4 regions of the Klebsiella sp. WP3-W18-ESBL-02 genome follow, and region 2 is predicted to be linked to each of the others. Evidence: predicted binding sites of a transcription regulator. Region 2 holds the regulator's gene; each other region holds the start of a gene.

Region 1 (7,714 bases), 1.1 Mb from region 2:
GGTAAAGGTAAATGCGGATTTCATCGCTTCCATTATTCAGCCTCCAGTACCATCGCTGCACCTAATCCGCCCGCCGCACAGGCGGTCACCAGCCCAAAGCCGCCGCCGCGACGGCGCAGTTCATGGAGCGTTTGGGTTATCATGCGCGCACCGGTTGCGGCAAACGGATGGCCGTAGGCGATAGATCCCCCCAGCACGTTGAATTTGCTCTCCTCCACTTCGCCGGTGGCCTGGCTGCGGCCCAGCACCTCGCGAGCGAAATTATCGCTCGCCAGACATTGAATATTGGCCAGCGTCTGCGCGGCAAATGCTTCATGCATATCGATAAGCGTCAGGTCGGCGAACGTTAGCCCGGCGCGATCCAGCGCCAGCGGCGTTGACCAGGCCGGGCCCAGCAGCATGTCCTGCCAGACGTCAATGGCGGTAAAGGCGTAGCTACGCAGATAGCCCAGCGGCGTCAGCCCCAGTTCTTTGGCGCGGGATTCGGTCATCAAGATCACCGCCGCTGCACCGTCGGTCAGCGGCGTACTGTTAGCCGCCGTTACGGTGCCGTGCTGACGGTCAAATGCCGGACGCAGTTTGGCGTAGTCCGCCAGCGTAGAGTTCGCGCGGATATTGTTGTCCTGCTCAAGTGGATTACGGTACGGCGGCGCGTAGGCCGTCATCACCTCGTCGTTCAATTTGCCCGCCGCCCAGGCCTGAGCCGCCAGCAGATGCGAGCGGTTTGCCAGCGCATCCTGCTGTTCGCGAGTAATACCGTAGGTTTTTGCCATCTGCTCGGCGGTGTCCCCCATGCGCAGCCCGGTAGAATACTCGGCTACCGCTGGCGGCACCGGCATCAGGTCGCGCAGACGCAGACGGGAAAAGAGCTTCAGCTTTTGCCCCAGCGTGCGGGCTTTGTTGGCATCCACCAGGGTACGCGCCAGCTTTTTGCTGACGCCAATCGGCAGTACGGAAGAGGAGTCGGCGCCGCCGGCGATGCCCGCACGAATCGTGCCTGCCATCAGACTTTCGGCGACGTTAGCAACGGCCTGGAAACTGGTGGCGCAGGCGCGGCTGACGCTGTACGCGTCAGTATGCACGTTCATGCCGGTACCCAGCACAATTTCACGGGCAATGTTGGGTGCGGCCGGCATCTGGACCACCTGACCGAACACCAGTTGTTCAATGACCTCGGGGGGAATTTCGCTACGTGCCAGCATTTCGCCCACCACCATTTTACCTAAATCAACGGCGAGAACGCCGTGATAGGCGGTAGCCTGACGGGCAAACGGGGTACGTAACCCACTGACAATAGCAATGCGATCGCCCTGGCGGGTGATAAGCGGTAACGCCTGACTCATAACTCTCCCCTGTTATCGGAAATCGACCAAGTGGTCTGACCTGATAACATTCTTAACTAATTTTTTACACTTAGCCAATCGGAGAGAGGGAAAATTGCGAGCTAAAACACACTGAGCGATAAAGAAAACGCCCCCGCAGCGTGAGCAACGAGGGCGTGAGCAGAAAGGTCATTCGCCTGGGGCGATTAACGCAGGCCCAGCTGGAAAATCAGGGTTTCGGCTTCACAAGCGAAGACAAAGTCGATATCCAGCTGCACGCCGCCTTCAACGTCTTTGAAGTTTGCGGTAATTTTGCACGGCTCGGACTCAACGCCGCGCGCTTTTTCCGTCAGCGCTGCCAGGGTTTCTTCTGCATCAGCGCGGTTAGCAAAAACGCGGCTGTAAGATGCGGTGCAGTCGGAGTTGTCCATGATGGTACCAACGTCCATGCAGCAGCAAACCGGGGTTTCATCAGCACTACATTTACTCATTGTAGATTTCCTCTGTTTTGCGCACTCAAGGTGCCAGATAAACGATGTGCTTATTTTACGCCCGCCCGTTGCACGCCTCCAGTCGATAATGTGACGAAAGCCGATAAGTGACCGAAATCACAATTAAAAATGATCTAAAACAAATTTCTCACTTCTCCGCCTTTGACCATCCCCGCATTTTTGCCAACCAGATCTCGTTTCAAACAACATCTTAGAAAAAATTAATAAACAATATTGCAACATACCAGCTGGTCAGACCTATACTCTCGTCACTGGTCTGATTTCTCTGTCGTAGTCCAGCCCCTACACTTCGCGCTTCTGTTACTACATGTAACATTGTTTGTATAAAAATAACTCAATGAGGTTATGGTCATGAGCCAGAAAACCCGTTACACGAAGTCTGCTCTTGCTGTCGCAGTGGCACTTGTTTCAACCCAAGCCTGGTCAGCGGGCTTCCAGCTTAATGAATTTTCGTCTTCTGGTCTGGGCCGTGCCTATTCTGGTGAAGGCGCTATCGCCGACGATGCGGGTAACGCCAGCCGTAACCCGGCGCTGATTATGATGTTCGATCGCCCTGCATTTTCTGCCGGTGCGGTTTACATCGATCCTGACGTCAATATTACCGGCAAGTCTCCGGCCACCGGCCGCAGTACCGATGCCGATAACATTGCACCGACCGCGTGGGTTCCTAACGCGCACTTTGTCATGCCGATTAACGAACAGTTTGGTTGGGGTGCGTCTGTTACCTCCAACTACGGCCTGGCAACGGAATTCAACAATAACTACGCGGCCGGCATGTACGGCGGTAAAACCGACCTGCAGACCGTTAACCTGAACCTGAGCGGCGCATACCGTCTGAGCAGCAACTGGAGCTTCGGCCTGGGCTTTGACGCCGTCTATGCGAAAGCCAAAATTGAGCGTTATGCTGGCGAAACCAGCCTGATGTTCCCTGGTGCGACCGGGAAAGCGGTCGGCATTACCGGCGCAGACTCGCAGGTTGCGCATCTGAAAGGCGATGAGTGGGGCTATGGCTGGAACGCAGGTATCCTGTACGAACTGGATAAAAACAACCGTTGGGGCCTGACCTACCGCTCTGAAGTCAAAATTGACTTCGACGGCGACTACAAGAGCTCCATCACCACCCGCGGTAACCAGCTCTTCGCCGCTCGCGGCATTACCGGTCTGCCTTACGGCACCGACGGCAGAACCATCGGCGGTTCTCTGACGCTGAACCTGCCAGAAATGTGGGAAATTTCCGGTTATAACCGCATCGCGCCGCAGTGGGCTATCCACTACAGCATGGCTTACACCAGTTGGAGTCAGTTCCAGGAGCTGAAAGCCACCGGTTCTAACGGTCAGGAACTGTTCTATAAAGACGAGAGCTTTAAAGACGCCTACCGTATCGCACTGGGTACGACCTATTACTACGACAAGAACTGGACCTTCCGTACCGGTATTGCGTTTGATGATAGCCCGGTTCCGGCCAACCATCGCTCAATCTCCATTCCGGACCAGGACCGTTTCTGGCTGAGCGCCGGTACCACCTATGCGTTTAACGACGATGCTTCCATCGACGTGGGCGCATCTTACATGCACGGCCAGAGCGTTACCGTGCAGGAAGGCAACTACACCTTCAAATCTGAAGGTAAAGCCTGGCTGTTCGGTACCAACTTCAACTATCGCTTCTGATAGCTTGTCGGCATAAAAAAGGGGGGAACATCGGTTCCCCCCTTTTTATTGCCATCGATTCGTTACTCAGAATCGATATCTTTTAAATCGTCCTGAATCGCCTGCGCGTTCGGGTTTTCCGCTGGCTTCAGCTTGCCGCCGTTGGCGATAAAGTCGTGCTGCTGGAAGTAGGCTTCACGCACCATAATGTACGGATCGGAAGACTGACGCAGCAGGCCATCGGAGTCGAGGAGCTGCGCGCGCGTTTCCACCCCTTCGACCATCCACTTGCCGATAGACATCGGCCAGGTCAGCCATGAGAGCACTGGATAGGTGGTATCGACCATATCGCCGCCGTCGTCACGCAGCGTAAAGCTGCCGTAGAACGGAAGCTGCAGATACGGGCCATAGCCTACGCCGTAGCTCCCCAGCGTACTGCCGAAACGGTGCGGTTGAACACGCTGCAGTTTCGGGTTTGCAATACCGGCAACATCAATAAAGCCGCCCATACCGAGAAGGGTGTTCAGGAAGAATCGGGTGAAGTGGACCATCCCCTGGTACGGGTCGCCCTGCAGGAAGGAGTTGACCATGATGGCAGGCTCTTCCAGGTTACTGGTGAAGTTACCCAGGCCATTACGCGCCGGCTGCGGAACATAGTCGCGCCACGCCACGGCCACCGGACGCACAACGTACGGATCCAGCACATTAAAGTTGAAGCTGTACATGGTACGGTTAAAACCTTCAAACGGGTCAGAGCGCCCCTGCTGTTCAGTACTGGAACTTGCACAGCCCACCAGCAGTGTTGTTCCGAGCGCAAGCGCCGACAGGCGAAGCTTCATAAATATCTCCCTGGTGATTATGGCCATCACTGATTGCCATCCATGACGGAACCTGGTCGTGTCCGCCTGTTTAGGTGTAAGTGATTGTAACAGCACGCCGACAATGTCTGTATAGCCAATTTCGTTGATCTGATCATAGCCTGGTAAACACCACACTGCGGCGCCTATATTCTAACGGCCCCAAAAAAACAAATATTACCATTTTTGCACTTTCAGAATATATCTACCTCACCGCCTACCGATAGCCGCTACGCTTTAGCGATACCCTTCTTTTTCAGGATCGCCATGATGGATGACCTCAAAGTAGAAAGCGAAGAAAAGCTGAGCGGAGAAAAAATCGAAGTGGATGAGGAACGCCTTCCCTCCCGCGCCATGGCGATTCATGAGCACATTCGTCAGGAAGGCGAAAAAGAGCTGGAGCGCGATGCCATGGCGCTGCTGTGGTCGGCCATTGCCGCCGGCTTGTCGATGGGCGCATCGCTGCTGGCAAAGGGGATTTTCCACGTTGAGCTGACGGGCGTGCCGGGCGGCTTTTTACTCGAGAACCTCGGCTATACCTTCGGCTTTATTATCGTAATTATGGCGCGCCAGCAGCTGTTTACCGAAAACACCGTTACCGCCGTATTGCCGGTGATGCAAAACCTGACAATGAGCAATATCGGCCTGCTGCTGCGCCTTTGGGGCGTGGTGCTGCTCGGCAACCTTATTGGTACCGCCGTCGCCGCGTGGGCATTTGAATATATGCCCATATTTAATGAAGAGACGCGCGATGCTTTTATCAAGATTGGCCTGGATGTCATGAAAAACAGCCCGACGGAAATGTTTGCCAATGCGATTATTTCCGGCTGGCTCATTGCCACAATGGTGTGGATGTTCCCGGCCGCCGGCGCGGCTAAAATCGTGGTGATTATCCTGATGACCTGGCTTATCGCGCTCGGCGATACCACCCACATAGTGGTCGGTTCCGTAGAGATACTCTATCTGGTATTCAACGGTACGCTGCACTGGAGCGACTTTTTCTGGCCTTTCGCCCTCCCCACGCTGGCGGGCAATATCGTTGGCGGCACGTTTATCTTTGCTCTCATGAGCCACGCGCAAATTCGCAACGACATGAGCACCAAACGCAAGCAAGAGGCGCGTTTACGGTCGATGCATGACGCCAAAGAACACAAACATGAGGAAAAACAGCACTAAATGGCGACTGTTTAACCAGTCAGGCGGCACCGCACTTACCCCAGCGGGCAAAAAACGCTATACTCGTGCCGCTTCGTCCCCTTAGTTAAATGGATATAACGAGCCCCTCCTAAGGGCTAGTTGCAGGTTCGATTCCTGCAGGGGACACCATCGCCCCTCTTCAAAAATCCGCCGATCTGCGCAATGAATATCCAACTCAATCCACAAAAGCGCCGATTCGCCTTTGTGCCTGAACGCTGTTAACGATGTGCGATTACCCAATCTCAGGCAAACAGCGTTCCACGCCATAGCATACATAGAGAAAAAGAAGGAAGGATGGCGGGACGTGGGAGAGATCGGCAGCAACACGGTTAATCGCTGCGCAATGCGGTATGACGATGAGGCCGGTATGCCCTAAAAATGAAAGATTACCGCCAGTGCCTGGCCAATATGTTCGGCAGCACGGAAATGCCCAGGCTCTGCGCAGTTATCCAGCCCCTCCACCAGCGTCAGGCGGCGGTCAGGACACCGATGAGCAATCTGAACAATAGATAAAAATATCCTCATTAATATCATCAACCCTTCCGGTATCGGCACTTAATATCTGGTCAATATGAAATCGGTCGCTATTGTGAGAGGCTTTATGTCGGGAGCTTATCAGGGCAAATTCTTTATACTTGTTGATGATGATAAAGCTTCGTTTGCCTTTGTGGCTTTCAGGGAAAATTTCCCCATCAACCCCATTTTTTAAAAGATATGCAACATTATTAGCGCCAACGGGCAACGGCGTGATATCACATTGAATTTTATCATTATCGTTACCAATCAACCGTCTCGTTTTTTCCGCGAGGATAAAATCAATTGTTATTTTTGTTACACGATTTAATGAAAGATGATGAATAGCCATATGTCAAACCCTCTCCAGTGAGGCACCGTAAGAGTATATACCTGTTAATATAAAATACCTATTTCTCGACAGATATCACCGGCCGACAAGGCATTGCCTGAAATTAATAGGTACTAATTAAGAAATAGTGAAAACGAATTTCCTGTATGTCGTAAAATGTGGCCGCATCTATTTAACACGTCTCAAACAAGTATTTATATTTTCATACAAAAGCGTTGCCATAAAAACGCAGGACCAGGGATCAACGCCTATCCCATCGCCTTTACCCGCTGCCGGAGCCTCACCTCAATGGCACTCTCCGGCAGCCGTATTGTTACAGTGAATCAAACTGGTAGCTGACCGATAGCCCAACGCCATAGTTACGGCCCGGCGCCGGTTCATAATAGCGTCCGTTGCTCTCGTTGACGATAACAGAGCCGACGTAGCGCTTATCAAACAGGTTATCAACGCGCGTATAGAGGTCGACGGTCCAGTTATCTACCACATATTTATAGCCGGTATTCAGTGCCGTCACCGTATAGGCTGGAGCCTGCTCGCTATTGGCATCGTTGACCTGAATATCGCTCATATAGCGGACTTCAGCGCCAGCGTACCATCCCTCTTCCGGCACCCAGCCAAAGGAGGCATAGGCGCTATTACGTGCAATCCCCGGGATCCGATTGCCGCTCTGAATAGCATCGCCGGCGTTTTCACGGTAGGTCGCATCCAGCAGCGTCCACGCCAGTTTGGCGCGCCAGGCGGGCGCAAATTGCTGATCCCATCCCAGTTCGACCCCGCGGCGGCGCGTCTTGCCCGCGTTCTGATAGGACGTACGGCCATTGTCGCTGGCGGCAACGACAATTTCATTTTTCGTGTCCGTATTGAAGACGCTCAGGCTCGCCATCCCGGTGCCCACCTGCCATTTACTGCCTGCTTCAACGGTGGTGTTAGTGGCCGGTTGCAGAGCAAAGTTAAGCCCGGACTGACCATCGGGACGATAGGACAGCTCGTTAATGGTCGGCGTTTCAAACCCCCTCCCGGCAGAGAGGTAAACGTTCCACTGCGGCGTCATGGCATACTTCAGCGCTGCCGCCGGAAGCCACTTGTGATAGCTCGCTTCGCCGCTATCATCACCATTTTTACCTACAACATAACGATCGTTGGAATCAAACCATACCGAGCTATAGCGCGCCCCGGCGTCCAGCCCCAGGGCTGAGGTGAGCTGCCAGTGCGTTTGAATGTAGGGATCGAGGTTCCACATCAGGTTACGTTCGTTACGTCGCATATCACCTTTGGTGCCGAGATCGTAAACGCCGTTCTGATAAACAAAGTTCT
Region 2 (7,714 bases):
TGCTGTTCCATGGTGCTCAACGGCCCGTGGGACAGCGCGTCCGGCGCTTCCATAATGTTCACCTCGCCGCTGCTTCCCGCCTCATCGTATTCCAGACGCTGCTGACAGCGCTGGAGCGCGATTTCACACGACTCCAGATAGCGTTGGGCCAGATCCGGCGTCAGCATGTTGTGCTCGCGTGCCAGGGTCGTCATGGCGTTGATGTGCTCGACGATAAACTGGCTGTGGGTGACCCACAGCTTCATGTCTTCGAGATAGCGAGAGTTAAATCCCGGTTCCTGCATGGCCTGGTTGAGGGTGTTGTACAGCGTATTGTGCGCCTGGTTGACGCGCATGCGCTGATAGGCAAGCTTAGGCGCCTGCGGGTCGGGGCTGAGGATCAGACGAATGGCCTCCTGGTCAGCCTCCAGCGCCGCCTGAGCGTTCTGACGCAGCTGGCCGCTCTGCCACTGCGGCCACAGCCAGATCATCCCACCAAAGGCAATCAGGCAGCCGATCAGGGTGTCGATAAAGCGGGCGATAATAAACTCTTCGCCGTTGAGCGTCAGAAGCTGCAAGGTATACACCGCCGTAATCGTGAAGCCCACGGTGGCCCAGCCGTAGCTGCGGCGAATAATCAAGTAGCTTACCAGCGTCACGATCAGCATCCCAGCCAGCGCCCACCCTTGTGGCGTGTGGAAGTGTAGGGCGATAGCGGCGATGACCAGCCCGGCCAGAGTCCCTGCCGCACGATGGAAAATCCTTACGCGCGTAGCGCCGTAGCCGTTTTGCGTGACCAGCAGGACCGTCATCAGGATCCAGTAGGGTTTCGGCAGATGCAGCGCCATCCCCATCAGGCTGGCAATGCTTAACATGACGCTGAGGCGTGCGGCGTTGCGCAGCGCGGGCGACTTCAGCGACAGATAGCTTTTTAACGCCGGGATGAGCGGCAGGCGGCGCTCTTTGTCGGCCATCAGATTACGTGGGTAAAGTGGGCGCTGGCTACGCAGTACGCGGGCAATACGGCTGAAGTGCCAGGCGCAAAACTGGCCGACCGGGTTATCCGGATGCTGGCGGGCAATTTTATCCAGCGCGCCAATCTGTTTGTCCATCGTGAAGCGCGTGGGGTAGCGATGATAGAGAAGATCGTCCGCCAGCACGCGCAGGCGCGCGGAAACGGTCTGCGCGTTCCAGCGGATCACCGCTTCGGCGTGGCTTTGTTCAACCAGCTTCTGGACCTCTTCCGGCTGGTGCAGGCTAACGGAGATATGTTCCTGCAAATCCAGCCCCATCTGGAAAGCACGCAGCAGCCGCTTGTAGTCGTTATGTTGGTTAGCAGCCAGCATATGCAGCTGCTGGTAGCACTGGGAAATGAGATCCACCACCTTTTGCTGGCGAGTGAGCAGTGGCGGGAGTGCGCTGCTGGGGTCGGTATGCTGCGTCAGCAGACTATATTTTGCTTCGCAATAGTCGGCCAACTGACGGTAGAGCAGGCTTAACGATTCACGCAGCGGCTGTTCGCGCCATATCCAGAACCACCACCAGTTGAATAATCCGTACCACAGGGTGCCCAGCGCGTAGATGAGCAGCGGCTGCCAGATGGGCATATTGCCGGCCAGGCTGAGCGTAAAAATGGCGGCGATCAGCGAGGCGGGCAGTAGCCGCCCGTGCAGCGCGCTGATCTCCGCCGTTACGCCCAGCAGCAGCGCTAGCCCGCTCAGGATCAGCGGCAGGGGAACGTCGCGCGCCAGCAGCAGCTGCACGGCAAGGCTGCACCCGGCAAACAGGCTGCCGCCGATAATCAGGCGTTTGAAAAAGCGCTTATGTGGGGTGTCGAGACCGGCGATGTTGCAGCAGGCGGGCACCAGCGAGAACAGCAGGCCCTGCTGAAGATGGCCGAAAAGCAGGCCAATAGCCACGGGCAAACACAGCACCAGCGTTTGCCGTAGTGCATAGTTGATTTCTGGGTGGTAAATCAGCCTGCGCCACATAGGGGAAAACAAAAGCGGCGTATTGCCTGGCAATACGCCGTTTAGGCTGGATTAGCGGGTACCGTAAACGACAATGGTTTTGCCGTGTGCGGAGATCAGGTTTTGATCTTCCAGCATCTTCAGGATACGGCCCACGGTTTCACGGGAGCAGCCCACGATCTGACCGATTTCCTGACGGGTAATTTTGATCTGCATGCCGTCCGGGTGGGTCATCGCATCCGGCTGTTTGGCCAGGTTCAGCAGAGTCTGCGCGATACGACCCGTCACATCGAGGAACGCCAGGTTGCCGACTTTCTCAGAGGTAACCTGCAGACGACGCGCCATTTGCGAAGAGAGACGCATCAGAATGTCCGGGTTAACCTGGATCAGCTGACGGAATTTTTTATAAGAGATTTCAGCCACTTCACAAGCGGTTTTTGCCCGTACCCACGCGCTGCGTTCCTGGCCTTCTTCAAACAGGCCTAACTCGCCGATAAAATCGCCCTGGTTGAGGTAAGAGAGGATCATCTCTTTGCCTTCTTCGTCCTTGATGAGAACTGCCACTGAGCCTTTTACGATGTAATACAGCGTCTCTGCTTTTTCACCCTGGTGAATCAGCGTGCTCTTCGAGGGGTACTTATGAATATGGCAATGAGACAAGAACCATTCGAGAGTCGGGTCTGTTTGCGGTTTGCCAAGCACCATGCGCGGTTATCCTCTGTTATAAGCTCTTCCCGGCGGCAAAAACCTGACGGCCACCGGTTGCAATAGTATCCTTCCCGTTACCTGGGAAGTCGGCTGTCGAGTTACGCCGCAGCCTGTAATGTGATGTCCTCTGCATACATGCAGTACGTTTATGTATTACCGTAGCATCCTGACTGTTTTAGCATAGCTTTCGCCGTGTGTCTCCTGGTGTCTCGCTTCAGCATGACGGCGATCGCCTTCCATTGCGAGAATTGTTATGTGCGCGTAATCTGAGAAGAATATTGCAACCTCGGAGTTAAAAATTATGCAAGCGCGTGTGAAATGGGTTGAAGGGTTAACCTTCCTTGGCGAGTCCGCTTCCGGCCACCAGATTCTGATGGACGGCAACTCTGGCGATAAAGCGCCAAGCCCGATGGAAGTCGTGCTGATGGCCGCTGGTGGCTGTAGTGCTATCGACGTGGTGTCTATTCTGCAAAAGGGCCGTAATGACGTCACCGATTGTGAAGTGAAGCTGACGTCCGAGCGCCGTGAAGAAGCGCCGCGACTGTTTACCCATATTAATCTGCACTTCATTGTCACCGGTAAAGCGCTGAAGGATGCGGCGGTATCTCGTGCGGTCGATCTGTCGGCGGAGAAATACTGTTCGGTTGCGTTGATGCTCGAAAAAGCGGTGAATATCACCCACTCTTACGAAGTGATTGAGGGGTAAACCCTTAACAAGGGCGTATGCCGTGCGACTGTCGGGTGGCGGCTACGCCTTACCCGACCTACTCGTTTCGCAATATCCTGTAGGCCTGATAAGCGAAGCACCATCAGGCTTAAGGTTTAGTTGCGGCCTTCCATTAAACGCTGCACCAGCGGCGTCATAATCAATTCCATTGCCAGCCCCATCTTCCCGCCGGGAACGACCAGCGTATTCATATGCGAAATAAACGATCCCTGAAGCATGGCCAGCAGCCACGGATAGTCGATGTTTTTAAGATTACGGAAGTGAATCACCACAAAGCTCTCGTCCAGCGATGGAATACTTTTCGCGGCGAAGGGGTTAGACGTGTCGACCGTGGGCACGCGCTGGAAGTTGATGTGTGTGCGTGAAAACTGCGGGGTGATGTAGTTGATGTAGTCTTCCATTGAGCGCACCACCGAGTCCATGACCGCTTCGCGCGAGTGGCCGCGTTCGCTGGTGTCGCGAATCATCTTCTGGATCCACTCAAGGTTTACGATCGGCACCACGCCGACCAGCAGATCCACGTGGCGGGCCACGTCGTGCTGCGGCGTCACCACGCCGCCGTGGAGCCCTTCGTAGAATAGCACGTCGGTAGGCTCCGGCAGGGGCTGCCAGGGTGTGAACGTGCCGGGCACCTGGTTCCACGGTACCGCTTCGTCGTAGGTGTGCAGGTATTTGCGCGACTTCCCTTTACCGGTCAGGCCGTAATCGCGAAAAGTCTGTTCCAGCAGACCAAAGTCATTGGCATCCGGACCGAAGTAGCTGATATGGCGGCCCAGATCGCGGGCCTTGCGGATCGCCATGTCCATTTCCGGGCGTGTATAGCGGTGGAAGCTGTCACCTTCGACCTCGGCGGATCGCAGGTTAAGCTGGGCGAAGATTTTACGGAATGCGAGGCTGGTGGTGGTCGTACCCGCTCCGCTGGAGCCGGTAACGGCAATAACCGGGTGTTTGGCAGACATGCGAATAACTCCCTGAATACGTGACAGCAAGCAGCGTGCTTCCTGTCACTAGTATAGTTAACCGCGGAATTGGTTACGGGGCATGATATTGACGGTCTCGTGAAGTTCTGACCAGACCAGCACCGCTTCGCCTGTTTGTAGCTGCTGTTTGACGTCGGCGACCTTTTGCGCAAGTGAACGCTCATATTCACCATAATCAGTGCCTTCGCGCAAGACAAAGCTTTCAATCAGGTTATCCAGCGTTTGCGGGTCGAGGTCCTGCCATGGAATGATCATCCTTTCGTCCCCAGCCAGCGCATCAGCCAGGTGGGGATGCGTTTCTCCAGCCACATTTCCGGGTGGCGGAGAGTCCCACCGATAAAGCCCACGTGCCCGCCGTGCTCGGTCAACTGATACTCGACGTTATCCGGCAGCTCTTCCTGGGCGGGAATAGAATGATGATCCATAAACGGATCGTCCTTAGCGTGGATGATCAGCGTCGGCTTGGTGATTTTGCTTAAGATAGGCATCGCGCTGCATTGACGATAGTAGTCAATGGCATCGGCGAAGCCGTGAATTTTTGAGGTAATCGAGTCGTCAAACTCGCGGATGCGACGCATGCTTTTCAGCTGGCGTAAATCTACCGGCAGCGAGCCGGGATAGGCCTTGAGCTTGCGGGCCGCGTTGCCCTTGAGCAGATTGAGCAGGTAGCGCTGGTAGACGCGGGAAAAGCCCTTATCCATATGATAACTACAGGCTTCCAGCATAAACGGCGCTGAGACGATCGCCGCGGCATCCACCGGGACGTTATCACCTTCTTTCGCCAGCAGGCAGGCGAGCATATTGCCGCCCAGCGAATAGCCCACCGCTGCGGTCGGCACATGGCCGTATTCGCGCGCCAGCCAGTGCAGGAACCAAGTGCCATCTTCCGTTTCACCGGAGTGATAGATACGGTTCAGGCGGTTGGGCTCGCCGCTGCAGCCGCGAAAGTGCATCACGACGCCCAACCAGCCCTGTTCTTTTGCCGCATTAATTAAACCGTGAGCATACGGGCTGTACAGGCTGCCCTCCAGCCCATGGAACACCACCAGGCGCGGTTTATGGCGCGCGGCCTGCGGGTCTTCACTCCACGCCAGATCGACAAAGTCGCCGTCCGGCAGCTCAAGACGCTGCCAGTGCGGCGTGAACTGCAGCTTACGGCGAATAAGGCGCGGCAGCATCGTTTGCAGATGGCGATTGCTGACGCCGCGCATCGGCACGAAGGTGGCGCTGCTGCAGGTGTCGATGTTGAGGTCGTGGTGGGTGGTTTCAGTCATGGCTACGCGATGTTTACTCGTTAATCTGCCGCCTACTATACCGTCACTTTGCCCTTGTGTTTATGAAAATGAGGCATGCGTAGCGCTTTTTATCCCTTTGGAGTCTGATCCTCCTCACAAATTGTTACTTCAATTATTACTCTCAAGCTAATGATTCTTTCCTACGCTTAATTGATGACTTTCTCACCAGAGTGCACACTCTTATCTGTGTTAAGCAATCAAAATGATTAGCTGAATCAGGAGGTTAATAATGTTATCTGGGCAAACGCCAGCACGCGTCTGGAACACGCGCCGCACGGAAAAACAGCGCCGTCTGGCTTCCGTTCCGGTGCAGGGTAAGGTTCTGCCGACCGCAGACCTGACCGCGATGCTGGAAAAACTGATCGCGCCGGGTGACCGCGTGGTATTAGAAGGCAATAACCAGAAGCAGGCAGATTTCCTGTCCCGCATGCTGGCTGAGGTTAACCCGCAGATTGTGCACAACCTGCACATGATTATGCCAAGCGTCGGGCGCAGCGAGCATCTGGATATTTTCGAGAAGGGCATCGCGCGTAAACTCGACTTCTCTTTCTCCGGTACCCAGAGCCTGCGTATTTCGCAGCTGCTGGAGGATGGCCAGCTGGAAATCGGCGCCATCCATACCTACATCGAACTTTACTCCCGCCTGTATGTTGACCTCGCCCCGAACGTGGCGCTGATCGCTGGCTACAAAGCCGACCGTAAAGGTAACCTCTACACCGGGCCGAGTACCGAAGATACCCCGGCGCTGGTGGAAGCTGCCGCATTCCACGACGGCATCGTTATCGCACAGGTTAACGAGCTGGTGGACGACGAGTGCGACCTGCCGCGCGTCGACATTCCTGGGTCGTGGATTGACTACGTTGTGGTTGCCGACAAGCCGTTCTTTATCGAACCGCTGTTTACCCGTGACCCGCGCCTGATCAAACAGGAACATATCCTGATGGCGATGATGGCCATCAAAGGTATCTATGCCGAACACCAGGTGCAGTCCCTGAACCACGGTATCGGTTTTAACACCGCCGCCATCGAGCTGCTGCTGCCGACCTACGGCGAACAGCTGGGCCTGCGCGGCAAAATCTGTAAACACTGGACGCTCAACCCGCATCCGACGCTAATTCCAGCGATTGAAAGCGGCTGGGTAGAAAGCGTGCACTGCTTCGGCGGCGAGCTCGGGATGGAAGAATACATCCGCGCCCGTCCTGACGTGTTCTTCACCGGTGCCGACGGCTCTATGCGCTCTAACCGCGCCTTCTGTCAGCTGGCGGGGCAGTACGCGGTCGATATGTTCATCGGCTCAACCCTTCAGGTTGATGGCCTGGCCAACTCCTCTACCGTGACCCGCGGTCGTCTGTCCGGATTCGGCGGTGCGCCAAATATGGGTCATGACCCGCACGGTCGTCGTCATGCGACACCGGCGTGGCTGAATATGATCACTGAGCCAGACCCCATGCAGCGCGGTAAAAAACTGGTTGTGCAGATGGTCGAAACCTTCCAGGCCGGCGCGAAACCGACCTTCGTCGAAAAACTGGACGCGGTTGACGTGGCGAAAGCCTCCGGCATGCCGTTAGCGCCGGTCATGATCTACGGCGACGACGTGACCCACGTCCTGACCGAAGAAGGTATCGCTTACCTCTATCGTGCGAAAGATCTCGAAGAACGTCGTGCGATGGTGGCGGCGGTTGCCGGTATCACCGACATCGGCCTGGGCGTTGATGCTAAACGCGTGGCTGAACTGCGTCAGAGTGGCAAAGTGGTCTATCCGGAAGATATGGGTATCCGTCGTACCGACGCGACCCGTTCTCTGCTGGCGGCCAGCAGCGTTGCTGACCTGGTTGAATGGTCTGGCGGTCTGTACAACCCACCTGCGAAATTCCGGAGCTGGTAATGAAACTTCTGCCCCAGATTCAGGTTGAAGGCGGTGCCGAATGGCTGGCGCGAACCGCCACGCAGTGTCTGATTGACGAAGCACGATTAAGCCCGAAACCCGGTCTGGTGGACAGTCGGGGGAACGGCGCGCACCACGATTTATCGCTCGCGCTGATGGAGCGTTCGGCG
Region 3 (7,714 bases), 520 kb from region 2:
GCGGCATCGTCATCGTTTTCAACCCGCACGCCCGTCAGCTTCTCAGCCTCGGTTTCGTTCGGCGTAATAATATCCACCAGCGACAGCAGCGCATCCGGCAACGCACGTGCCGGGGCCGGGTTTAATACCACGGTAGTCTGGTTCTGGTGGGCTATCTGCGCGGCCAGCAGTACGCTGTCCAGCGGGGATTCGAGCTGCATCAGCAGCGCATTCGCATTGGCAATACGTTCACGCTGTGCTTCCACCAACGCAGTAGACAGCGCCGCGTTGGCACCGGCGTGAATACCAATGACGTTCTCGCCTTCGCCGTTAACGAAGATCAGCGCGACCCCGGTAGATTCGCCGCTAATGGCGCTCACCGGTGCAACATCAATGCGATCGGTGACGAGCTGCTTACGGATACGTTCGCCAATATCGTCATCGCCGGTACAGGCGATAAACGCGATATCAGCACCGCTGCGCCCGGCTGCAACCGCCTGATTTGCGCCTTTGCCGCCAAAAGCAACCTGATAATGGCTACCGGTGACGGTTTCGCCAGGCAGGGGGAAAGATTCAAGATTGAGAATGTGATCGGCATTGATGCTGCCAAGGACGACGAGTTTGCCTGCGGTTTTCATTTTCAGAGTGTCCGGTAAGATGCGCCACCGGCATCCCGGTGGCGCGTGCCCTGCTTTTCTTTATTGATGTTGTCCCTCAGGCTTCTGGAGCCTGAATCGCATTCGCGTTTATTACTGCTTAATTACCAGCTTCAGGTCAACAGGATATTTTGCCTGTACCTTTTCGCCTTTCAGCACTTTGTCAGCGGTTTCAACGCCTTTAGCACCGATCTGGTCCGGTAACTGAGCGATAGTTGCCGCCAGTTTACCGTCGTTAACGGCCTTTTCACCGTCCGGAGTACCGTCAAAGCCCACCACCATCACATCGGACTTACCGGCTGTTTGCAGCGCACGCAGTGCACCCAGCGCCATTTCATCGTTCTGTGCGAACACGGCTTTCACATCCGGGTGAGCAGTCAGCAGGTTCTGCATCACGTTCAGACCTTTAGTACGGTCAAAGTCAGCCGGCTGGCTGGCCAGTACATTAAATTTGTGAGCAGCAACGGCCTGCTGGAAGCCTTCGCCGCGTTCACGCGCTGCTGAGGTCCCGGCAATGCCCTGCAGTTCGATAACTTTGGCGCCTTCACCGGCTTTCTTCGCGATGTAATCCCCAGCAATTTTACCGCCCAGAACGTTATCAGAAGCGATATGGCTCACGACTTCACCTTTAGACGCTACGCGGTCCAGGGTGATGACCGGGATTTTAGCCTGGTTAGCCATCTTGATGGCGTTACCCACGGCATCGGAATCAGTCGGGTTGATCAGCAGAATTTTGGTACCGCGAACCGTTAAATCCTGAACGTTAGCCAGCTCTTTCGCCGGGTTGTTCTGCGAGTCCAGAACCACCAGGTTGTAACCCAGTTTGTCGGCTTCTTTCTGCGCGCCATCCTTCAGGGAGACGAAGAACGGGTTATTCAGGGTAGAGATAACCAGCGCGATAGTATCTTTCGCCATCGCGTTCGCACTGACGGTGGCGCTCAGCGCAACCGCGGAAACCAGGGTAGCCAGTTTTTTCATGTTCATATTTAAGATGTCCTGTAGTGTCGTTAGTTACTGCTTTTTGTTGTCCACCAGCACCGCCAGCAAAATCACGACTGCTTTAACGATCATCTGGTAATAAGAAGAAACACCTAACAAATTCAAACCGTTGTTCAAGAAACCAAGAATCAGCGCACCGATAAGCGTGCCGACGATACGACCTTTACCACCCGCCAGGCTGGTCCCCCCCAGCACCACCGCCGCAATGGCATCCAGCTCATAGCCGGTACCTGCCGTCGGTTGCGCAGAGGAGAGACGCGCCACTTCGATAATCCCCGCCAGCGCCGACAGCAGCCCGCACAGAGAGTAGACGATAATTTTGACTTTGTTGACGCTGATGCCGGAAAGACGCGTTGCTGCTTCGTTACCGCCTAGCGCATAGATGTAACGGCCCAGGCGGGTATGGTGCAGCATGTACCACGCGGCCAGGAAAACAATCGCCATGATCCACACCGGCGTCGGTATCCCCAGCGGACGGCCAATACCGAACCAGCCAAAGATATCGGCGTTATCGGTAAACCCGGTGTTCACCGGGCTGCCGTTGGTGTACACCATGGTCACCCCGCGCAGCAGCAGCATCATCACGAGGGTGGCGATAAACGCCTGTACGCGCCCTTTTGCAACAATAACGCCGGTAACGGCCCCGATTGCGGCACCCAATGCGAGTGCGGCAGCAACCGCCACCAGCGCATTGACTTCAATGCCGACAATCGACGCGGCGACCGCGCCGGTCAACGCCAGCAGCGAACCGACGGACAGGTCGATCCCCGACGTTAAAATGACCAGCGTCATCCCGACCGCCATGATCGCGTTCACGGAGGTTTGCTGCAGGATGTTGAACAGGTTATTGACGGTAAAAAAGTTCGGACTCATGGTCGACACAATCGCTATCAGCACCAGCAGGGCAATCAGCGATTTTTGCTCCAGCAGCCATGCTTTAGTGAAATAGCGGCGACCCGCCACAGACTGGGTTGTCATCTTTTTTACTCCTGGTTCACGCGGTTAAGCTTGCCCACAGCGGCAGCCATTAATACTTCCTGGGTGGCCTGCTCGCGTGAAAACTCACCGCCGAGATGCCCTTCATGCATCACAATAATGCGATCGCTCATCCCCAATACTTCCGGCATCTCGGACGAGACCAGAATGATGCTCAGACCGTCGGCCTTGAATTGGTTGATCAGCTGATAAATCTCTTTCTTTGCCCCCACGTCGACGCCGCGCGTCGGCTCATCGAGGATCAGCACTTTCGGGCGAGTCATCAGACCGCGCGCAATCGCTACTTTTTGCTGGTTACCGCCGGAAAGCAGACCGATAGCCTGTTCCATCGAAGGGGTCTTCACGTTGAACAGACGGATAAAATCACCGACCGCCTGCTGCTCATCTTTATGCTTCAGGCCGCCGCCGGCGCGGCTGAAATAGCGCAGCGCGGTCAGCGACATGTTCTCTTTCACCGACATGCCCAGCACTAAACCATCGCGCTTACGGTCTTCGGAGATGTAGACAATGCCGTTGGCCAAGCCATCCTGCGGCGAGCGCGTGACCACCTCATGGCCGTCGAGGGTGACGTAACCACTGGTGCGCGGCAGCGCGCCATACAGCACCTTCATTAATTCGGTACGCCCTGCGCCCATCAGGCCGGCAACGCCAAGAATTTCACCTTTACGCAGCGTAAAAGAAACGCCGTCCACGCCAGGGCCGCACAGCGCATCGACCTTCAGGCGGATCTCACCCGGCTCTTTATCCAGATGCGGGTACTGATCTTCGAGCTTACGTCCTACCATCATTTCAATCAGACGGTCTTCATCAAGGCTTGCCACTTCACGCTCGGCAATAAACTGCCCGTCACGGAAGACCGTAACGTCGTCGCAAATCTCGAAAATCTCTTTCATGCGGTGAGAAATATAGACAATGCCGCGCCCCTGCGATTTCAGCTCGCGGATCACGCGGAACAGGGACTCAGTTTCGGTATCGGTCAACGCATCGGTGGGTTCATCCATGATGATGACCCTGGACTCAAAGCTCAGCACCTTGGCGATCTCTACCATCTGCTGATCGCCGATGGAGAGGTCCCCGACCAGACGGTCGCTCTTAAAGCGCAGGTTTAGCTTCGCCAGCAGGACGTCCGCTTCCGCATACATCTTCTTCCAGTCGATTTTGCCAAAGCGGTTCACGAACTCACGGCCGAGGAATATGTTCTCGGCAATCGTGAGCTGTGGGATCAGGTTCAGCTCCTGGTGAATGATGCCGATACCGGCTTCCTGCGAGGATTTCGGGCCGTTGAAGGTGGTATCTTTACCTAACCACAGAAGGGAACCTGCATCGCGGGTGTAGATCCCGGTCAGCACCTTCATCATGGTCGATTTACCAGCGCCGTTTTCGCCCACCAGCGCCATCACGCGACCGGCATAGACGTTTAGCGCGGCGCCGGAAAGGGCCTTCACGCCTGGGAACGATTTATCGATCCCTTTGAGTTGTAAGAGTGCGTCCATGATGGCCTCAGAAGGTGACGCCAGCACAGAGAATGATATTCGCATACGGGGAACATTCCCCGCTGCGAATCACCGCCTGACTGTCTGCGGTTTGTTGTTTGAACTGCTCATGCGAGACGTAACGAACGTCAATGCGATTTCCCTGGTGTTGCTGCAGCTGCTCAAGGTGTTTGAGCAACGCTTCGTGGAGCTGCGGATTATGCTGTTGAATTTCCGCGGCGAGAATGGCGGCCTCGACCTGCATCTCCTGCGTCACCACGCCCAGCACCTGCATAAAGGTGGGAACGCCCTGGGTGAGCGCCATATCAATGCGCGCCGTGCTGCGAGGGATAGGTAAACCCGCATCGCACACCACCAGCGTATCGGTATGACCCAGACGGGAAATGACCGATGAGATTTCAGAATTGAGTACCGTACCTTTCTTCATTTATTTTCTGGCTCCACTAGCGAAACGTTTCGCTGTTATCAGTGTAGTCTTAAGAACGTGCAGAAAACCATCGGCAGGTTATAGAAATGTGATCGCCATCGAAACGTTTCGCGAACAATGAGAAAGGGATAAAAAAACGCCCTCCGTCAAAATGAGGGAGGGCGTTGATAGTGTTAGATTTCGACCTGGGTGCCCAGTTCGATAACGCGGTTCGGCGGGATCTCGAACTGATCCGGCGCGCGCAGCGCATTGCGTTGCAACAGCAGGTACAGCTTGCCGCGCAGGCGCAGGTACCACGGACGCTTGCCGACAATCAGCGACTCATGCGACATAAAGAAGGAGGTTTCCATCATCCGGCAGCTTAAGCCTTCCAGGCCGCAGCGGTGGAACACCTCTTCCACGTTCGGCGTCTCACGCCAGCCGTAGCTGGCTACCACGCGCCAGAAGGTCGGTGAGAGCTGTTCAATCTGCACGCGCCTAACGTTGTGCACGTACGGCGCATCTTCGGTGCGCAGCGTCAGCAGGATAACCCGCTCGTGCAGCACCTTGTTATGCTTGAGGTTATGCAGCATAGCAAACGGGATCACGTTGAGCGCACGAGACATATACACCGCGGTGCCCGGCACACGTACCGGCGGTGATTTCTCCAGTGAGGCGATCATGGCCTCCAGGGAGTTACCGTGTTCATGCATCCGACGCAGCAGGCGGAAACGCTCGCTTTTCCAGGTGGTCATGATGGTGAACATGATCAGCGCCAGGCTCAGCGGCAGCCAACCGCCGGAGACGATTTTATCGAGATTCGCCGAGAACAGCGGAATGTCGATGCACATAAACGCCACGAACAGCAGCGCCACAAAGAACTTATTCCAGCGCCAGTTCTTCCGCGCCACCGTGGTGAACAGAATCGTCGTCAGAACCATGGTCCCCGTAACCGCAATACCGTACGCCGCCGCCAGGTTTGAGGAGTGCTCAAAGCTGACGATCACCACCACCACCGAGATATAAAGCAGCCAGTTGATAAACGGGATATAAATCTGGCCGGACTCCATTTCCGAGGTGTGAATAATGCGCATCGGTGACAGATACCCCAGGCGCACCGCCTGGCGAGTCAGCGAGAAGACCCCGGAGATAACCGCCTGAGAGGCGATAACCGTCGCCAATGCGGCAATCACCAGCATCGGAATCAGCGCCCAATCAGGGGCCAGCAGGAAGAACGGGTTCTTAATGGCTTCCGGGTGTTTTAACAACAGCGCGCCCTGACCAAAGTAGTTCAATACCAGCGAAGGCAGCACCACCGAGAACCAGGCCAGGCGAATCGGTAATTTCCCGAAGTGACCCATGTCGGCATACAGCGCCTCCACGCCGGTGATCGACAGCACCACCGCGCCCAGCGCCACGAAAGAAACGGTTTTGTATTGCAGGAAGAAGTTCACCGCCCAGTAAGGGTTAAGGGCATGCAGGACCTCAGGGTTTGCAATAATGCTCCGCGCGCCCAATACCGCCAGCAGCAGGAACCAGATAAGCATAATGGGCGCAAACAGTTTGCCGACCATGCTGGTACCGTGCTTCTGGATCGCAAAAAGCAGCGTCAGAACAATAATCGAAATGGGGACAATCCAGGTATCGAGCGTGGGGGCGATAATTTCCAGCCCTTCAATCGCCGACATCACCGAGATAGCCGGGGTAATGACCACTTCGCCATAGAAGAAGCTTCCCCCAATGAGTCCAAGGATCACCAGGATGGATGTCGTCTTCGCAGAGGTGTTACGCCCGGCCAGTGACATCAGCGTGAGGATCCCGCCTTCGCCGGCGTTGTCCGCCCGCATCACGAAGGTAATGTATTTGAGTGAAACCGTAAAAACGAGCAGCCAGAAAATTAATGACAGAAAGCCAAAAACCGCGTCACGTTCGACGCCAAAACCAAACTGCCCAGACAAACATTCACGAAGCGTATAAAGAGGGCTGGTACCAATATCGCCGTATACCACGCCAATTGCAGCGAGTGTAATCGCTGATAAAGATTGTTTCTTATCAGTGCTCATAGACTAGTCTTTCGTTTTTGAAACAAATGTGTGCCTAGTCCCTTGGCCCACGAAAAGCGCACAGTATGCACGATTAACGCCAAAATCGTACCCCTTAATCACATCATATTAACCTGCCTCAAGAAATTGCGAGGTAGTATTGAGGCTATTCACCTAAAGACTTAAACGTCTATACTCAGCCAGTTAGCTGATTAAACGGCGAAAGGACGCAAGTTAATTATGGCCCAACCACATTTATTAGCAGAAAGAATTTCGCGGCTGAGCGGCGCGCTGGAGAAAGGGCTATTTGAACGTAGTCATGCCATTCGTCTGTGCCTGCTGGCAGCGCTGAGCGGCGAAAGCGTCTTTTTACTTGGCCCTCCGGGCATCGCAAAAAGCCTGATAGCCCGTCGCCTGAAATTTGCTTTCCAGCACGCCCGCGCTTTCGAGTACCTGATGACGCGCTTTTCCACGCCGGAAGAAGTGTTTGGGCCACTCTCTATCCAGGCGTTAAAAGATGAAGGTCGCTATGAGCGCCTGACCGCTGGCTATCTGCCGGAAGCCGAGATCGTGTTTCTGGATGAAATCTGGAAGGCGGGCCCGGCCATTCTGAACACCTTACTTACCGCCATTAACGAACGCCATTTCCGTAACGGCGCCAGCGTTGAAAAAATTCCCATGCGTTTGCTGGTTACCGCATCGAACGAACTGCCGGAGGCCGAAAGCAGCCTGGAAGCACTGTACGACCGCATGCTGATTCGCCTGTGGCTCGACAAAGTGCAGGACAAAGGCAATTTCCGCTCCATGCTGATTAGCCAGCAGGACGAAAACGACAATCCGATCCCGGCCAGTCTTCAGGTAACGGATGAAGAGTACTTCCAGTGGCAGAAGGATATCGGCAACGTCAAGCTGCCGGACGCGGTGTTTGAGCTTATTTTCACCCTGCGCCAGCAGTTGGATAACCTGCCAAACGCACCTTATGTTTCCGATCGTCGCTGGAAAAAGGCGATCCGCCTGCTGCAGGCCTGCGCCTTCTTCAGCGGCCGAGATGCGATCGCACCTATCGATCTGATCCTGCTCAAAGAGTGCCTGTGGCACGATGCTGAAAGCCTGAATCTGCTTAAACAACAGATAGATATTTTG
Region 4 (7,714 bases), 190 kb from region 2:
TGCCCATCAGGCCAGTAGTAGCGCACGCGGTCGGAATAGCTATAGCCGCGCGCCAGTCGCCGCGCGTTGCCGTCACCGTGATAATGGCTCTGCCAGTATTCCGGGCGATCGAGCATGACGCTCTCCAGAACGTTACGCAGGCCAGAACAGGCTTTAGCGGGCAGCAGTTCTTCTTCGATCGCCGCCAGTGAAAACAGCGCTTCGCGCAGGGCGAAGGTTAGCGCCGGACCCACTTTCAGGATGGCGAAGTGATCGACCACCAGCTGGCGCAGCGATTGTGGCGTCTGGTAATCGGTGGAATGCGCTTCGAACACCAGCGTGTCATAGGCTTCCACCATCTTGCTCAGCGCGACGGCTTTTTGCGGCTGATAATCAATGATATGGGTATGATCGAATTCGACGCCGGGCTGTACGACCAGCGCAATAATGCGTGGCCACACGGCGTTCAGCCCCTGCTTTTCAAACGCGTGGCGATGGGCTTCCAGCGTGGCCCGTGCTGCTTCAGGCGTGGTGACCGCCAGTTCGGTTAAGGTTTCATGGGCACCGCCGGGTACCGGCACCTCGGTCCCGATCACGTAGACCAGATCCGATTCGCCAAACAGCGCGGCGTGGGTTTCTTCGGCGATTTTTGCCAGACGCGCGGCGCGTTCGGCGACGATCTCGTCGGTGAGCGGAACCGGATCGCCCTGACAGGACATGCTGCAATCGAGGTGGATCTTTTTAAATCCAGCGGACACATAGCTTTTGATCAGATCGTCAGCGTGAGCCATCGCGATCTCTGCTGGCAGATCCTGCCAACGGTTGGGACCGAGATGATCGCCGCCGAGGATCAGCTGCGTTTGGGGAAAATGCATCGCGTCGGCCAGCCCGCAGACAAAGCCGCGAAAATCGGCTGGCGTCATGCCGGTGTAGCCGCCAAACTGGTCAACCTGGTTTGAGGTTGCTTCGATCAGCAGCGGCGCCTGGTTGGCGTGGGCGTAGCGTATGGCAGATTCCAGTACCAGTGGATGCGCGGAACAAACGGCATAAATCCCGTTTGCCTTCCCCCGTTTATGCTGCTCCACCATGTTAGTCAGATGTTTCACTTTCCTCTCCAGGTCAGATGATGGTGACATCGTTCTTTCGTTTTGTTTCATTTGATACTGCATCATGGTGTGTTAAAAATAAAACGAAAGATAATAGTTTTCCGATCTGTTTCACAAAAGAAACATAATGAAAGGTTTGTGCCCGGTGTTGCGGCCATTCTTTCGGCTTTTTAAGGCTTGCATTCCGATAAAAGAAAGGCGTTAATAAGCCAAACGAAATGAAACGAAAGAAATTGATCAAAGGATTACTTATGAGCAACACCGACTCTTCTGCGGATAAGCGGGTGCCTGGAACCAGCGAAAGGCGTGAGCAGATCATCCAGCGGTTGCGACAGCAGGGAAGCGTGCAGGTCAACGATCTTTCCGTGCTGTTTGGCGTTTCGACCGTGACGATCCGCAACGATCTGGCCTTTCTTGAAAAGCAGGGTATTGCCGTGCGGGCCTACGGCGGTGCGCTGATTTGCGACGGTAATACGCCGGGCGCAGAACCCTCCGTTGAAGATAAAAGTTCGCTGAATACGGCGGTGAAACGGCGTATCGCCAGGGCCGCCGTTGAGTTTATTAAGCCGGGGCATCGGGTGATTCTGGATTCGGGCACTACAACCTATGAAATCGCGCGGCTGATGCGTCATCACAGCGATGTGATTGCTATGACTAACGGTATGAATGTCGCCAATGCGTTGCTGGAAGCAGAAGGCGTTGAGCTGTTGATGACCGGTGGGCATCTGCGCCGCCAATCGCAGTCGTTCTATGGCGATCAGGCTGAGCAATCGCTGCAAAACTACCACTTTGACATGCTGTTTCTCGGCGTTGATGCTATCGATCTGGAGCGTGGAATCAGCACGCATAATGAAGATGAAGCGCGGCTGAACCGGCGCATGAGCGAAGTGGCTGAGAAGATCATCGTGGTGACCGACTCCAGCAAATTTAATCGCTCAAGCCTGCATAAGATTATTGATATGCAGCGTGTGGATATGATCATCGTGGATGAGGGGATCCCGCAGGAGAGCCTCGACGGATTACGTAAGAGCGGTATCGACGTGATTCTGGTGGCGCTGTCGGAATAAAAAAGGGGCGCCCTGGCGTAATGCTGGTCCGTTAAGGCGTTGAAGTCAGGGCAGGAACGGTAGGCCGGATGTCGCTTTGCTTATCCGGCCTACGTATTTTCGATTGGCCGTCTGCCGTCAGGTTACCGGCGCCGGGTTGAACACCGCCAGCTGGTTGTGCAGCCCCCATTGATCCGAGAAGGTTTTTTTACGCCCGCTGGCCACATCGAGAATAAAGTGGAATAGCTTCGTCCCCACCTCTTCAATGGTCTCTTCGCCGGTGGCGATGGTGCCCGCGTTAATATCCATTAGGTCATACCAGCGGTTCGCCAGCGCGGTGCGGGTGGCCATCTTGATGACCGGTACCGCAACCAGGCCGTACGGCGTACCGCGCCCGGTAGTAAACACCTGTACGGTGATGCCGGAAGCAACCTGTTGAGTGCCGCAAACGAAATCGCTGGCCGGCGTCGCGGCGTAAATCAGGCCGCGCTTGGTCGGACGTTGGCCCGGTGACAGCACTTCGACGATGGCGCTTTTGCCAGACTTGGCGATTGAGCCCAGCGCTTTTTCCACTACGTTGGCAAGGCCGCCTTTCTTGTTGCCTGGAGATGGGTTGGCGCTGCGATCGGTTTGCCCCATGTTGAGGTAGTTATCATACCAGGCCATCTCTTCAAGCAGACGTTTGCCCACCTCTTCATTCACCGCGCGTGGCGTTAACAGATGAATGGCATCGCGCACTTCGGTGACTTCAGAGAACATAACCGTGGCGCCGCAGCGCACTAGCAGATCGGAAGCGTAGCCGACCGCCGGGTTGGCGGTCACGCCGGAGAACGCATCGCTGCCGCCGCACTGCATGCCAACCACCAGCTCGGAAGCTGGGCAGGTTTCGCGCTGACGTTGGTTGAGCTTTTGCAGGTGGCGTTCGGCAACCTGTAAGATATCGTCGACCATCGATTGAAAGCCGACGTGCTGCTCATCCTGCAGGCGCACGATGCTGGCGCTGTCGACCGCGATGCTTTGTACATCCTCCGTGCCTTCGAGCAGGCGTTCTGGCTGTAGCTTTTCACAGCCCAGTCCCACGACCATCACTTCACCGCCAAAGTTGGGGTTTAGCGCGAGGTTATGGATGGTGCGAATGGGGACCACCGCCGCCGGTGCGTTAATTGCCACGCCGCAGCCGTACAGGTGGTTCAGACCAACCACGCCATCGACGTTGGGGTATTTTGCCAGCAGATCGCGCTCAATGATTTTCACCACATAGTCCACCACGCCCGCTACGCAGTGCACGCTGGTGGTAATGCCCAGCAGGTTTTTGGTGCCGACGCTGCCGTCGGCGTTGCGATAACCTTCGAAGGTATAGCCTTCGAGCGGCGGCAGCGGCTCCGGGACTTTGGTCGCCAGCGGCAAGGTGTTGAGTGGCGGCGCTTCCGGTAGCACAACCGTGGATTCGTCAATCCAGCTACCTTTAGCAATATCGCGCACCGCGTAACCGATGACTTCGCCGTAGCGGATGATTTCACCGTTCTGAGGAATATCCACCAGCGCAACTTTATGCCCCTGGGGAATATGTTCAATTAATTCCAGACCGTCAGGAAAACGCGTTCCTGCTTTTAATCCGTTATCGTTAACAACGATCGCGACATTATCTGTTTCATGTACTTTTATATAAAAAGCCGTCGGCGATTCTTGTCTGATTTCAATGTTAGCCATTGTCCAGCATTCTCCAGCCAGGGGGTAAAAGAATTAGGGTTATTTATGGTTTGTTTCTGGTAATGGAAAATAAAATACCCATTGCTACATGAAATAAAGAATGTCAGGAGTTGAACCATAAAAATGTGATGAAGATCACCTATCGCCTTCATGCCGCGGGAGACAAGGGAGTCAATGGCTGAAATTGTGCATCAGCGCCCAGTGCTGTGTGCATATGGTCAATAAAATGAATTTATTGCGCGTTTAAATTGGTGATTTGCACAATGTGCGAGCGAGATATCCTGATTATACTGAACCTCGAATTCATGGCGTCTGATTTTTTATTACGAGATTCATTGGTAATTAAATAATCAGCGAAATTCGCTTTAATAAAAACAATAAAATTAAAGCATCCTGTACCCGAGGATAATAAAATGATACACGATACTGCTGATGTTGTTGAAGCAAAAAAGGGTATGCCTACCCGTTATTTAATTCTATTCATTATTTTTATTGTTACGGCCGTTAACTACGCAGACCGCGCAACGCTTTCCATTGCCGGTACGTCTGTCGCTAAGGAACTGGAACTTAGTGCGATTTCTATGGGGTATATCTTCTCTGCATTCGGTTGGGCGTACCTGCTCATGCAGATCCCCGGTGGTTGGTTACTGGATAAATTCGGCTCGAAGAAAGTTTATACCTATAGCTTGTTCTTCTGGTCTCTGTTTACCTTCCTGCAGGGCTTTGTCGGTTTCTTCCCGCTAGCATGGGCCGGCGTTTCTATGTTCTTCATGCGTTTTATGCTGGGCTTCTCCGAAGCGCCTTCCTTCCCGGCAAACGCGCGTATTGTTGCGGCCTGGTTCCCAACCAAAGAACGCGGTACCGCCTCGGCTATTTTTAACTCCGCGCAGTATTTCTCTTTAGCGCTGTTCTCGCCGCTGCTGGGCTGGCTGACCTTCGCCTGGGGCTGGGAGCACGTCTTTACCGTGATGGGGGTGATTGGCTTTGTGTTGACCGGGCTGTGGGTGAAGTTCGTACACAACCCAACCGATCATCCACGAATGACCAAAGAAGAGCTGAAGTTTATTGCGGATAACGGCGCAGTGGTTGATATGGACCACAAAAAGCCGGGCAGCGACGCGGCAAAAGGTCCGAAACTGGATTACATCAAACAGTTGCTTAGCAGCCGTATGATGTTAGGTATCTTCTTCGGCCAGTACTTCTTAAACACCATCACCTGGTTCTTCCTCACCTGGTTCCCGATTTACCTGGTGCAGGACAAAGGTATGTCGATTCTGAAAGTGGGTATGGTGGCGTCTATCCCTGCGCTGTGTGGTTTTGCCGGCGGTGTGCTGGGCGGGCTGTTCTCCGACTACCTGATTCGCCGCGGTTGTACGCTGACCTTTGCACGTAAACTGCCTATTGTGCTGGGCATGCTGTTGGCGTCGACGATTATTCTGTGTAACTACACCGACAACACGGCGCTGGTCGTAGGATTAATGGCGCTGGCGTTCTTCGGCAAAGGCTTTGGCGCACTGGGGTGGCCGGTTATCTCCGACGTGGCGCCAAAAGAGATTGTTGGGCTGTGCGGTGGGGTGTTTAACGTCTTTGGTAACGTCGCCTCTATCGTTACGCCGCTGGTGATTGGTTATATCGTAAGTGAACTGCACTCCTTTAATGGCGCACTGATTTTTGTCGGCTGTTCCGCGCTGATGATGATGGTTTGCTACCTCGTCGTGGTCGGCGACATCAAACGTCTGGAACTGCGGAAGTAAGCCGCGACTAACGTAAGGTAATAAAAAATGGATAACGCGATTTTTCCTAACAAATTCAAAGCGGCGCTGGCTGCTCAACGGGTTCAGATTGGCTGCTGGTCAGCCCTCTCCAGCCCGATCAGTACTGAAGTGTTAGGCCTGGCCGGTTTCGACTGGCTGGTGCTGGACGGTGAACATGCGCCGAACGATGTGACGACGTTAATCCCACAGCTGATGGCACTGAAAGGCAGCCAGAGCGCGCCGGTCGTACGTATTCCGACCAATGAGCCGGTCATTATCAAGCGTATGCTGGATATCGGCTTCTATAACTTCCTGATTCCGTTTGTGGAGACGCAGGAGCAGGCGGCGCAGGCGGTCTCTTCCACGCGCTATCCGCCGGAGGGGATTCGCGGCGTATCCGTTTCGCATCGCGGCAATATGTTTGGCACCGTACCGGACTACTTCGCGCAGTCCAACAAAAACATCACCATTCTGGTGCAGATTGAAAGCCAGCTGGGCGTCGATAACGTGGATGCCATCGCGGCAACGGAAGGCGTGGATGGCATCTTTGTCGGGCCAAGCGACCTGGCCGCCGCGCTGGGGCATCTGGGTAATGCTTCGCACCCGGAGGTTCAGAAAGCCATTCAGCATATTTTTGCCCGTGCGAAAGCCCACGGCAAGCCAAGCGGCATCCTGGCACCGGTTGAAGCCGACGCGCGCCGCTACCTCGAGTGGGGAGCCACCTTTGTGGCCGTTGGCAGCGACCTGGGCGTCTTCCGCGCCGGTACTCAAAAACTGGCTGATGCTTTTAAAAAGTAACCACCACCGATTAACGCAATATTGAGGAAATGACGATGAAAGTTGGTTTTATTGGCCTGGGTATCATGGGTAAACCGATGAGTAAAAACCTGCTGAAAGCGGGTTACTCGCTGGTGGTGTCGGACCGTAATCCTGAAACGATTGCCGAAGTGATTGCCGCCGGAGCGGAAACGGCGACCACGGCGAAAGCCATTGCCGAGCAGTGCGATGTCATCATCACGATGCTGCCAAACTCGCCGCACGTAAAAGAAGTGGCGCTGGGGGAAAATGGCATTATCGAAGGTGCCAAACCGGGCACTGTACTGATCGATATGAGCTCAATTGCGCCGCTGGCGAGCCGCGAAATTAGTGAGGCGCTGAAAGCAAAAGGCGTAGATATGCTTGATGCGCCGGTAAGCGGCGGCGAACCGAAAGCCATTGATGGCACGCTGTCGGTGATGGTTGGTGGAGATAAAGCGATTTTCGACAAGTATTATGACCTGATGAAAGCGATGGCCGGCTCCGTGGTGCATACCGGGGAGATTGGCGCGGGTAACGTCACCAAGCTGGCGAATCAGGTGATTGTCGCGCTGAACATCGCTGCAATGTCGGAAGCGTTGACCCTGGCGACCAAAGCGGGTGTGAATCCTGACCTGGTTTATCAGGCCATCCGCGGCGGTCTGGCGGGCAGCACCGTGCTGGATGCCAAGGCGCCGATGGTTATGGATCGTAACTTCAAGCCGGGCTTCCGTATCGATCTGCATATTAAAGATCTGGCCAACGCGCTGGATACGTCCCACGGCGTTGGGGCGCAGCTGCCGCTGACCGCAGCGGTGATGGAAATGATGCAGGCGCTGCGTGCCGATGGGTTGGGCACGGCCGACCATAGTGCCCTGGCGTGCTACTACGAAAAACTGGCGAAAGTTGAAGTGACTCGTTAAGGACGTTGCGCCCGGCGGCGTTAGCCTGCCGGGCCGGCAAGGTAGGCCGGATAAGTTATGCGCCATCCGGCGTCGCGCGCTAATAGGCTCAGATATGAAAATCGTAATCGCCCCAGACTCTTATAAAGAAAGCCTTTCTGCCACCGAGGTAGCACAGGCGATAGAAAAAGGATTTCGGGAAATCTTTCCGCAAGCGCAGTTTGTGTCTGTACCGGTTGCCGACGGCGGCGAAGGTACGGTTGAGGCGATGATTGCGGCCACTCAGGGGCGCGCGGTGATGTCGACGGTAACCGGCCCGCTTGGCGACCCCGTGCAGGCTCAGTGGGGCATCTCCGGCGACGGCGGTACGGCATTTATCGAAATGGCCGCCGCCAGCGGCCTGGCGCTGGTACCGCCTGAAC

What was found. Region 2 encodes CRP, which controls carbon source genes, mostly activating them, when cyclic AMP is high. Its sites were predicted from a motif close to ATGTGANNNNNNTCACAT; they were not measured.
Region 1: a site for CRP is predicted at 1,919-1,936, ahead of H7R56_RS07350 (YfcZ/YiiS family protein). Genes of this name have one in related genera too.
Region 3: a site for CRP is predicted at 4,637-4,654, ahead of rbsD (D-ribose pyranase). Genes of this name have one in related genera too.
Region 4: a site for CRP is predicted at 3,965-3,982, ahead of garD (galactarate dehydratase). Genes of this name have one in related genera too.

The regions. Positions count from the first base shown of each region.
Region 1 is NZ_AP021972.1:1,534,739-1,542,452, reverse strand. It holds gene fadJ (fatty acid oxidation complex subunit alpha FadJ) at 1-24, opposite strand, end outside; gene fadI (acetyl-CoA C-acyltransferase FadI) at 33-1,343, opposite strand; gene H7R56_RS07350 (YfcZ/YiiS family protein) at 1,529-1,813, opposite strand; gene fadL (long-chain fatty acid transporter FadL) at 2,186-3,502, shown strand; gene mlaA (phospholipid-binding lipoprotein MlaA) at 3,565-4,320, opposite strand; gene H7R56_RS07335 (formate/nitrite transporter family protein) at 4,606-5,514, shown strand; tRNA gene H7R56_RS07330 (tRNA-Arg) at 5,590-5,664, shown strand; gene H7R56_RS07325 (hypothetical protein) at 6,014-6,400, opposite strand; gene pqqU (TonB-dependent receptor PqqU) at 6,714-7,714, opposite strand, start outside.
Region 2 is NZ_AP021972.1:468,729-476,442, forward strand. It holds gene H7R56_RS02210 (YccS/YhfK family putative transporter) at 1-1,970, opposite strand, end outside; gene crp (cAMP-activated global transcriptional regulator CRP) at 2,022-2,654, opposite strand; gene H7R56_RS02220 (OsmC family protein) at 2,959-3,363, shown strand; gene H7R56_RS02225 (phosphoribulokinase) at 3,480-4,343, opposite strand; gene H7R56_RS02230 (YheU family protein) at 4,401-4,619, opposite strand; gene H7R56_RS02235 (hydrolase) at 4,616-5,638, opposite strand; gene mdcA (malonate decarboxylase subunit alpha) at 5,889-7,544, shown strand; gene H7R56_RS02245 (triphosphoribosyl-dephospho-CoA synthase) at 7,544-7,714, shown strand, end outside.
Region 3 is NZ_AP021972.1:5,110,895-5,118,608, forward strand. It holds gene rbsK (ribokinase) at 1-617, opposite strand, end outside; gene rbsB (ribose ABC transporter substrate-binding protein RbsB) at 729-1,619, opposite strand; gene rbsC (ribose ABC transporter permease) at 1,647-2,612, opposite strand; gene rbsA (ribose ABC transporter ATP-binding protein RbsA) at 2,618-4,123, opposite strand; gene rbsD (D-ribose pyranase) at 4,131-4,550, opposite strand; gene kup (low affinity potassium transporter Kup) at 4,724-6,592, opposite strand; gene ravA (ATPase RavA) at 6,812-7,714, shown strand, end outside.
Region 4 is NZ_AP021972.1:660,244-667,957, forward strand. It holds gene kbaZ (tagatose-bisphosphate aldolase subunit KbaZ) at 1-1,067, opposite strand, end outside; gene H7R56_RS03255 (DeoR family transcriptional regulator) at 1,337-2,152, shown strand; gene garD (galactarate dehydratase) at 2,270-3,841, opposite strand; gene H7R56_RS03265 (MFS transporter) at 4,255-5,595, shown strand; gene garL (2-dehydro-3-deoxyglucarate aldolase) at 5,623-6,393, shown strand; gene garR (2-hydroxy-3-oxopropionate reductase) at 6,423-7,313, shown strand; gene garK (glycerate 2-kinase) at 7,408-7,714, shown strand, end outside.